3 regions of the Rhizobium viscosum genome follow, and region 1 is predicted to be linked to each of the others. Evidence: predicted binding sites of a transcription regulator. Region 1 holds the regulator's gene; each other region holds the start of a gene.
What was found. The regulator LexA, encoded in region 1, represses DNA repair genes until DNA is damaged. The targets are predictions, from matches to a motif close to TGTTCNNNNTGTGTTCNG.

Region 1 (3,262 bases):
GACGGCATTGGCGCCAACGGCTTCTTCTACGGAGCACCGAAGAGGGCTGCAGAACAGCCGGAGCGAGCCGGTTCGGTCCATGAGACTGCCCTGGAGTGGCTCTACCGGCTGAGAAGCGGCATCGGCGATCGGATCCGCACCACCTTGCCCGGCGACACCGGAGCCTTTGCCGCTTCGCTTGTCACCGACGAGAGACGGGCGATTTCGGATGAGACGACAGAAGCGCTGCGCCAATCCGGTCTTGCCCACATCATCGCGATCTCCGGCCTCAACATGGCGCTCTCCGCCGGTATCTTCTTCGTCGGTCTGCGCGTCATCCTCAGCCTGTTCCCAGGCATTGCACATGCGTGGCCGACCAAGAAGATTGCGGCTGCCGGCGCACTCGCAGCGGTAACTGCTTACTATCTGATCTCGGGTTTTGCCGTCTCCGCGGAACGCGCCTTCATCATGATGGCGATCATGCTGGTTGCCGTCTTCTTCGATCGGCCGTCGATCAGTCTCAGAAACGTCGCCCTGTCCGCTCTCGTGATCCTCGCGGTCTCGCCATCGGAAGTGCTCGGACCAAGCTTTCAGATGTCTTTCGCCGCAACACTTGCCCTGGTCGCCGGATACGACCTCTGGAAGGGGCGACCGATGCGGGAGAATGCCTTCGCCAAACTTCCGATCATGAAACCCTTCTTCGTGGTCGGTGGCTTCTTTGGTGGCGTTTTCCTGACGTCGCTGATCGGTGGCTTTTCGACGGCACTGTTTTCGATCGAGCATTTCCACCGGCTGACGGCCTATGGCTTGCCGGCAAATCTCGCGGCGATGCCTGTCATTACGTTTGTCGTCATGCCATTCGGCATGATTGCCATGTTGCTGATGCCCTTTGGCCTGGACGGCTGGGCATGGCAGGTGGCAGGCTTCGGGCTCGATCTCGTAATCGTCATCGCAAAGACGGTATCGACTTGGGGCGGTAATATAGATGTGGGCCGTTTGCCCGGCTGGTATTTTCCAACAGCCGTCCTTGGCTTTCTGCTGCTGACCCTCCTCAGGACCCGGCTACGGCACATGGGAACGGCGATTGTCGCGGTCTCGACGATCGCTGTTGTACTGTTTCCGTCAGAGGCGATACCCGACATCACCATCTCCGAAGATGGCAGCCTGGTCGCTATAATCGATGGAGAGGTGATGGCTTCGAACCGTGAAAAGCCGCCCGCCTTCATCTTCCAACAATGGCAAAGGGCACTTGCCATCGAAGAGCATCAGAAGCCGGTTATGCTCCAAGCTGCAAGTGCGCTGACTGCGGCTGATGGCAAAAGACTGCGACTGTCACCCGATCAGCAGAATGAAGCCAGAGAGACAATGAGACAGGCAGTCGCCATCAACCCGGCGTCACGCTTCTCCTGCCTGAAGGGCGCCTGGTGCACCACCTTGCTCGGCAATGGAAAGAGGCTGATCGTCATCGACGATGCTGCCTATCTCGGACCAGCCTGCGATACGGCTGATATCGTCGTGACACCCGTCCGATTGCACTTCGACCGTTGCCGTTCCGGCGCGCTGCTCTTTACCGGCGAGACGCTGCGCAAGACAGGTTCTGTCGAACTTCGATTCACCGCTAAGGGAATCGATGTCGTAACCTCATTCGGTCCATTGCAGAGACCCTGGATACGCCACCGCGCCTATGACTGGCGCAGTGATACATTCACAGACGCAGGCCAGTCACCGGTCAGTGATAGCGGCGAATGAGGCCGACGAGTTTTCCCTGAACCTTGACGCGATCCGGCGGGAAGATACGTGTTTCATAGGCAGGGTTTGCTGCCTCGAGCGCAATCGATGCGCCCTTGCGGCGGAAGCGCTTGAGCGTTGCTTCCTCGTCATCCACGAGCGCGACGACGATATCGCCCGGGTTAGCCGTGCTGCCATTGCGGATGATGACGGTATCGCCATCGAAGATGCCGGCTTCGATCATCGAGTCGCCGCGAACTTCGAGCGCATAATGTTCGCCGGAGCCGAGCATATCGGTGGGAACGGTAATGTCATGCGTATTGTTCTGGATTGCCGAGATCGGCACACCGGCGGCAATGCGGCCCATGACAGGAACGGAAACCGAATTGCCGTTGTCTGCAGCAGGTGCTGGCTTTGCCGAGGCGGGAGGTGCTACTGGCTGGGGCTTGCCAAGGCTGCCTTCGATGACGCTCGGCGAAAAGCCACGCCGTGGCTGCAGGCTCGGGCTATAAGCTTCCGGCAGTTTGATGACTTCGAGCGCACGTGCCCGGTTCGGAAGCCGGCGAATGAAGCCGCGTTCTTCGAGCGCCGTGATCAGCCGATGAATGCCGGATTTCGAGGCCAGATCCAGCGCATCCTTCATCTCGTCGAAAGACGGCGGAACGCCTGACTCCTTCATCCTTTCGTGAATGAAAAGAAGGAGTTCCTGTTGTTTGCGCGTGAGCATGGCGTGTAACCCCAGTCTTGAAACAAATCCAGAACGGACACTATATGTTCCATATGTGTTCCGCAAGTAGCTAAATTTTCGTAAAACTTCTGTTCATTCTGATGAGAATTTTATTTTTCTCGGCCCCAAGCCTTCCCGGCCTTGTCTCGCAACGCCTGCTGAAGCACATCTCCTTGTGACTGCTGGAGGGGACCTAATGAGCCAAGTCACGCTTCCGATCGATCATCTCGTTTTGCCGGTTACCGATATCGACCTTGCCCGCGAAAGACTGGGCAAACTTGGTTTCACCGTCGCGCCGGATGCCCGCCATCCCTTCGGGACGGAAAATGCCTGCGTTTTCTTCGCCGACAAAACCTATCTGGAGCCGCTAGGCGTTGCGAGCGTCGAAGTGAGCGAGGAGACAGCGCGCGAAGGCAATGTCTTCACCGCCCGCAATCAGGCTTTTCGTTTCCGGTGCGGTAGCGAAGGACTGTCTGCGATTGCCTTCGCGACGGCGGATGCAAAGCACGAACATGCTCGATTCGTGAAAGACAGTGTGAGTGCCGGTTCTGTGTTGCAGTTCGAGCGCCCGGTGAAAATGCCGGATGGCACGGAGAATATTGCCGGCTTCCGGCTCGCCTTCGCTGGCGACCTCCGGGCACCGGATTTCTTTCTCTTCGCTGTCGAGCGCATCAATCCTCTCCCTGCCAACCGGAATACGCTGGAGGCCCATGCCAATGGTGTCACAGGCATTGCAGAGATCGTGCTCGCGGCCCCCGAGCCGACAGCTTTCGGCGAGTTCGTTTGCTCGATGGCAAAAGCCGCTTCTGCTGATGTCACGAGTTTCGG
Region 2 (3,262 bases), on a different contig from region 1:
GGCGTTGTCGCGCTGGTGCAGGCCGATCGACGGCTCGTCGAGCACGTAGAGAACGCCGGTCAGGCCCGAACCGATCTGCGAAGCAAGGCGGATGCGCTGGCTCTCGCCGCCGGAAAGTGTGCCGGAATTGCGCGAAAGGCTCAGATATTCGAGGCCGACATCGTTGAGGAAGCGCAAGCGGTCGCGGATTTCCTTGAGAATGCGCACGGCAATCTCGTTCTGCTTGGCATTGAAGGTCGCCGGCAGCGTCTCGAACCAGTCGCGCGCGATGCGGATCGACATTTGCGTGACTTCGCCGATATGCAGCCTGTTGATCTTGACTGCCAGCGCTTCCGGCTTCAGGCGATAGCCATTGCAGGCCGGGCAGGGGGCTGCCGACATGAAGCGCTCGATATCTTCTCGCGCCCAGGCAGAGTCCGTTTCCTTCCAGCGTCGCTCGAGATTGGGAACGATGCCTTCGAAATTCTTCGAGGTCGTGTAGGAGCGCGCACCATCGGCATAGTGGAATTCAATCCTCTCCTCGGTGCCGTTCAGGATGACATCCTTGGCTTTTTCGGGAAGGTCGTTCCAGCGGCTGCCGAGCTTGAAGCCGAAATGCTTGCCGAGCGCTTCCAGCGTCTGGTTGTAATAAGGCGAGGTCGACTTGGCCCAGGGTGCTATCGCACCGTCGCGCAGCGTACGCTCCGGCTCGGGCACGATCAGGTCAGGATCGATCTTCTGCTGTGAACCCAGACCGTCGCAGGTCGGGCACGCCCCGAAGGGATTGTTGAACGAGAAGAGCCGTGGTTCGATTTCCGGAATAGTGAAGCCGGAGACCGGGCAGGCGAACTTTTCCGAAAACAGCACGCGCTCATGCGTTTCATTGAGCGACTTGTTGGCCGAGCCGCCGGCCGAGGTTTCCTCAGGCGGCAATGGTTTGTCGGCGAATTCGGCAACGGCGAGGCCGTCGGCGAGCTTCAGCGCCGTTTCGAAACTGTCGGCCAGGCGCGAGGCCATGTCGGGCCGCACGACGATACGGTCGATAACCACATCGATATCGTGCTTATATTTCTTGTCGAGCGTTGGCGCATCGGCGATCTCGTAGAACTGGCCGTCGATCTTGACGCGCTGGAAGCCCTTTTTCATGAGCTCCGCCAGTTCCTTCTTATACTCGCCCTTGCGGCCGCGGATCATCGGCGCCAATATATAAAGACGCGTGCCCTCCTCGAAGGCGAGCACACGGTCGACCATCTGGCTCACCGTCTGGCTCTCGATCGGCAGGCCCGTGGCGGGCGAATAGGGAACGCCAACGCGTGCGAAGAGCAGGCGCATATAGTCGTAGATTTCGGTGACGGTACCGACGGTCGAGCGCGGATTGCGCGAGGTCGTCTTCTGCTCGATCGAGATGGCAGGCGACAGTCCGTCGATCTGGTCGACATCCGGCTTCTGCATCATTTCCAGGAACTGGCGCGCATAGGCCGAAAGGCTCTCGACATAGCGGCGCTGGCCCTCGGCATAGATCGTATCGAAGGCGAGCGAGGATTTGCCGGAGCCGGAAAGGCCGGTCATGACGATGAGCTTGTTGCGTGGCAGATCGAGGTCGATGCCCTTCAGATTATGCTCGCGCGCGCCACGGATGGAGATCGTCTTCAGTTCGCTCATCGTCTCTGCTTCAAGTCGTTTGGGGAATAACAGCCCTTATTTAGTGATGCCAGCGGGCGAGTCGAGGCTGAATGTCCGGAACAATAAAGGTTTTCGATTCTGTTGACAGGATCATAGCGGATAATTAGAACAAATAAAGAACAAAATTCCTTGTGGATTAAGCAGGGCTGGATGCGCACCGCTTGTCCTCTATGGTTTAAAGTGTGTTGATGGTTTAAACGCCGCCGGTCAGGGCGGCAGTAAGGTGAAATGATATGGCTGGCAGTGTGAACAAGGTAATTCTGATCGGAAACGTGGGCGCCGACCCCGAAATCCGCCGCACGCAGGATGGCCGGCCGATCGCCAATCTTCGCATCGCGACCTCGGAAACCTGGCGCGACCGCAATTCCGGCGAACGCCGTGAAAAGACTGAATGGCATACGGTCGTCGTCTTCAACGAAGGCCTCTGCAAGGTCGTCGAGCAGTATGTGAAGAAGGGCGCCAAGCTCTATATCGAGGGTGCGCTGCAGACCCGCAAGTGGCAGGACCAGAACGGCAACGATCGTTATTCGACGGAAATCGTGCTGCAGGGCTTTAATTCGACGCTGACGATGCTCGATGGGCGTGGTGAAGGTGGCGGCGCAAGCTCCGGCTTCGGCGGTGGTCGTGGCGGCGATGATTTCGGTGGCGGTGGTTACGGCGACGACTACGGCTCTGGTTCGTCGTCCGGCGGTGGTCGCAGTGGTGGTGGCCGTAGCGGCGGAAGCAGCGGCGGCAGTAACACCGGTGGCGGCAACTTCTCGCGCGATCTCGACGACGACATCCCGTTTTGATCGATGCTATCCGAAAGCTCTGATGACGGCGCCCTTGGGCGCCGTTTTCATGTCGGCGTGGCGCTGATCAGATTGAGAGCAGATTTTGCACCGTCCACAACGAACTGCGCGGCAAGGGCGGCCAGGATGACGCCGAGAAGGCGGGTCAGGATCGCCCGGCCGGTGACGCCGAGGAAGCGGTCAAGTCGGTCGGCGAGGAAAAGCACCACCAGCGTGATCAGCAGGCAGCCGGCAATAACCCCGATCAGCTGCGCACGTTCGACCGTGGAGGGCAGGGTGCCTCCGAGCAGGATCGTCGCCGAAATGGCGCCCGGCCCGGCAATCAGCGGCAGTGCCAGCGGGAAGACGGCGATATTTTCGATATGATCCTTGGTGATCGCCACTTCCGTGGTCTTTTCCTTGCGGTCCTGGCGCTTCTCAAACACCATTTCGAAGGCGATCCAGAAAAGTAGCAATCCCCCCGCCAGGCGGAAGGCGCCGATGGAAATGCCGAGCACACCGAGCACGCTGGAGCCGAATAGCGCAAAGACCGCAAGGATGATGAAGGCGATGGTGGTGCCGCGCAGCGCCACCTGTTTTCGCTCCGGGCGGCTCATGCCGACAGTAAGGCCGAGAAAGAGCGGGGCAAGCCCCGGCGGATCGATAGTGACGAGCAGCGTCGTGAACGCGTTGATCAGTTGGTCGGCGCTTGCCATCGCTTCTTCAAAACCCCATATAGATGCTTGTTTTTCATAATTGTGCTGTGCCGATTCCGATTTGGCAAATGCATGATTGCTGATTGTCTTCCTGCCATGGGCAAATACTATGAT
Region 3 (3,262 bases), 1.5 Mb from region 1:
GTAATGCGGCATGAAAGCTCCTTCGCAACATGTCTGCAACGGCTTGGCGGATTTTCTTGAAGCCCGTGTGACAGTTGCGCGGAGCCTTACATTCGCGTGTGGAAAATAACGCCGGTTCAGTCCTCCAGCGTACCGGCCTTTCGGGCTGCCTTGCTTGGCTGTTCGGCCGCGATCTTCATCAGGTCGCCACGCCGGCGCACGAGGCGGTCGGATGTGCGGGTGAGAAGGAGTCCATCCTGCGGCGCCCGGATATCGATATCACCTTCGGCAAAACCGGGTCGGGTGACGATCGTCGCCAGAAGCTCTCCTTCCGAGACACGCTCGCCGATATCGTGATGGAACAACACGGTGCCACCCTGCGGCGCGCGCACGATCTCGACATTGTCGAGTGGCACGGCTGGTCCGGAAAACGTGGTGTCTCCGGCTGCCCCACCGTTGACGACACCGCGCCCGATCAGGAATTGCAGCAGGCCTTCGGCATCCTTTTCGGCCATGCCGGGATAGACATCGCGCCGGCCACGCAATTCCACTGTTACCGAAAGCTTGCCGGGAAGCTTCGCCTTGCGCTCGCCCGGCACCTCATATTTCCAGGCAAAGCCGACTGCCTCTTCGAAGGCGGTGCTTTCGCCATCCGAAAGCAGCACCGCTTCCATGTCGAGCGCATTGGCGAGGTCTGCCGCTTCCGGCCAGAAGGCTTCGTCGATATAGGCATATTGCAGCGATTCATCGTCGCAATGCAGATCGAGCACCAGATCGGCTCCTAGCGCCATATGAATCAGCTCTCGCTTCAATCGATCCGTAGCCGGATAATCATCAAGACCGTCAAGCAACTCCTGCCGGTCGCGGACCAAGATCAGCGGAAAGTCACGGTTGAAATTCGTCCGCGAACCGAGATCGAACCTGCCTTGCAGCTCGCCGAAATGCGATTGCGCCGCTCCGATCGGATTTGCCTGCGGCACGAGCGTGATATCACCAGCGATCCGCTCTTCGCTTTCGGCCTGCCGCAGCTTGCCGCAGAGGAAATGCACCAGCGCCGTTCCCGGCAGTTCGTTCGCATGCAGTGCGGCCTGGATATAGACCTTCGGGGCGGCAGGATCGTTTCCCTTGAAACGGATGACCGGCAGCCGCCATTCGATGCCGGGCGTATCGCCGGGGATGTTGATCTCTGAAACGTCCACTGTCTCGCTCCGCGTGTGCATATTGGGTGGGGTGTTTTATAAGAATCCCCACCCGCGGTGCAAGCGCAGCTCAGCCGATGAGAGGCCATCGGTTGATGACGCGATGCTCGCTCTTCCCGTAGATGCTGTGGATTAGCAGGAACTCCTGGACGGTCCAGCGCACGGGTCGGTCGAGCTTTTCGGGCAGAACGGTCTTGCGATCATAAAGCATCGTCATGTGCGGCGTCAGATGCCCGCCGACATTATAGGGTAGTCCGGCCTCGTAGAGACCTTCCTGGATTTGGTTGCGAAGATCCAGCAGACCTTCGTTTTCCTGCCTGCCGCAGATTACGAAGGCTTGCGGTTGGCCGGGATGCTTGAAGCTCATGGCTTCGTCGAGAACAATTTCGAACGGTTGGGCACGCACTGTCGCGGCGACTTGTTCAGCGCTGAACACGATATCATCCGGGAGCCGACGGTAGGCACCGATGCCGTTTAGCGTGACATGAAGCACTGCGTTGGGCCGCGAGGGGCCGGTCAGAGAATGTCCATTCCGATACACTTGCGCGATGTCCAGCGCCTCGGATGCCGCTTCGATAGTTGGACGAAGCGCGAAGAAAATCCTGTCGTGAAATTCCCCGACAAGATTGGATTTCTTCTGGGGGCCTGCGCTATTCGGATCGAGTGGAAAATGAGGCATTTGAACTACGGACTACATCGCCCGCCTCCTTGTTGTTACAAGGAGGAGCGTATCAGGGCTGGCATTTTAGTCAAGAACAAAGCATGAACAAACTGTTTTGCTAGGATATTCAAAACAGAAACGGCCGCCTTTACGGCAGCCGTTTGCAGGCGCCAATCAAGCCAATCGGCGGCAGTTTCCCATAAGTAGAATTGAACACTTTAGGTATGGCAGGATTTAGATGCTGAAACACCCGCTGTTCATGTGCCTTAGCTATCATTCAGGCCTCTGGAGGCCGAAGCAAAAACGGGAACCGTATCAGATTCTCCAGATCTTCACTCCCACTCGATCGTGCCGGGCGGCTTGCTGGTAACATCATAAACCACGCGGTTGATGCCGCGGACTTCGTTGATGATGCGGGTGGCGGCGCGGCCGAGGAATTCCATGTCGTAGTGATAGAAATCCGCAGTCATGCCGTCGACCGAGGTGACGGCGCGCAGTGCGCAGACGAATTCGTAGGTGCGGCCATCGCCCATGACGCCGACGGTCTGGACCGGCAACAGCACGGCGAACGCCTGCCAGATGGCATCGTAGAGACCGGCCTTGCGGATCTCGTCGAGATAGATCGCATCGGCTTCGCGCAGGATCTCAAGCTTCTCGCGGGTGATGCCGCCGGGGCAGCGGATGGCAAGGCCTGGACCGGGGAAGGGATGACGGCCGATGAAGCTATCCGGCAGGCCGAGTTCCTTGCCGAGCGCCCGCACTTCATCCTTGAAGAGTTCGCGCAGCGGCTCGACGAGCTGCATCTTCATGCGCTCCGGCAGGCCGCCGACATTGTGGTGCGATTTGATGGTCACGGAAGGGCCGCCGGTGAAGGAGACGGACTCGATCACATCGGGATAGAGCGTGCCCTGACCGAGGAAATCGGCGCCGCCGAGCTTCTTGGCTTCGTCCTCGAAGGTCTCGATGAACAGGCGGCCGATGATCTTGCGCTTGGTTTCCGGGTCAGAAACGCCTTCAAGCTCGCCGATGAAGCGGTCAGAAGCGTCGACATGGATCAGGTGCAGATTGTAGTGCTCGCGGAACATGGCGACGACACCGGCCGCCTCGTCTTTGCGCATCAGGCCATGGTCGACGAGGATGCAGGTCAGCTGATCGCCGACGGCCTCGTGAATGAGAAGGGCCGCAACGGACGAATCCACGCCGCCGGACAAAGCGCAGATGACGCGCTTGTCACCGACCTGCTTGCGAATATCCTCCACCGCCTTCTGGCGGTAGGCAGACATGGTCCAGTCGCCCTTGATGCCGGCAATATTGTGGATGAAATTCGCGATCAACTTGGCACCGTCGGGCGTATGTACGACCTCAGGATGGAACTGCACGCCGTAATATTTGCGCTTCTCGTCGGCGATGAAGGCGTAAGGCG

Region 2: the regulator LexA is predicted to act here: its motif matches at 1,767-1,784, upstream of uvrA (excinuclease ABC subunit UvrA).
Region 3: the regulator LexA is predicted to act here: its motif matches at 1,930-1,947, upstream of H4W29_RS07985 (2'-5' RNA ligase family protein).

What each region holds. Positions count from the first base shown of each region.
Region 1 is NZ_JADBEC010000001.1:80,605-83,866, reverse strand. Features, by position in the region: gene H4W29_RS00390 (ComEC/Rec2 family competence protein) at 1-1,728, shown strand, start outside; gene lexA (transcriptional repressor LexA) at 1,709-2,434, opposite strand; gene H4W29_RS00380 (VOC family protein) at 2,631-3,262, shown strand, end outside.
Region 2 is NZ_JADBEC010000003.1:429,648-432,909, reverse strand. Features, by position in the region: gene uvrA (excinuclease ABC subunit UvrA) at 1-1,641, opposite strand, end outside; gene H4W29_RS34170 (single-stranded DNA-binding protein) at 1,896-2,453, shown strand; gene H4W29_RS34165 (MarC family protein) at 2,501-3,148, opposite strand.
Region 3 is NZ_JADBEC010000001.1:1,587,491-1,590,752, reverse strand. Features, by position in the region: gene H4W29_RS07995 (TIGR03364 family FAD-dependent oxidoreductase) at 1-12, opposite strand, end outside; gene H4W29_RS07990 (succinylglutamate desuccinylase/aspartoacylase family protein) at 117-1,178, opposite strand; gene H4W29_RS07985 (2'-5' RNA ligase family protein) at 1,249-1,857, opposite strand; gene guaA (glutamine-hydrolyzing GMP synthase) at 2,172-3,262, opposite strand, start outside.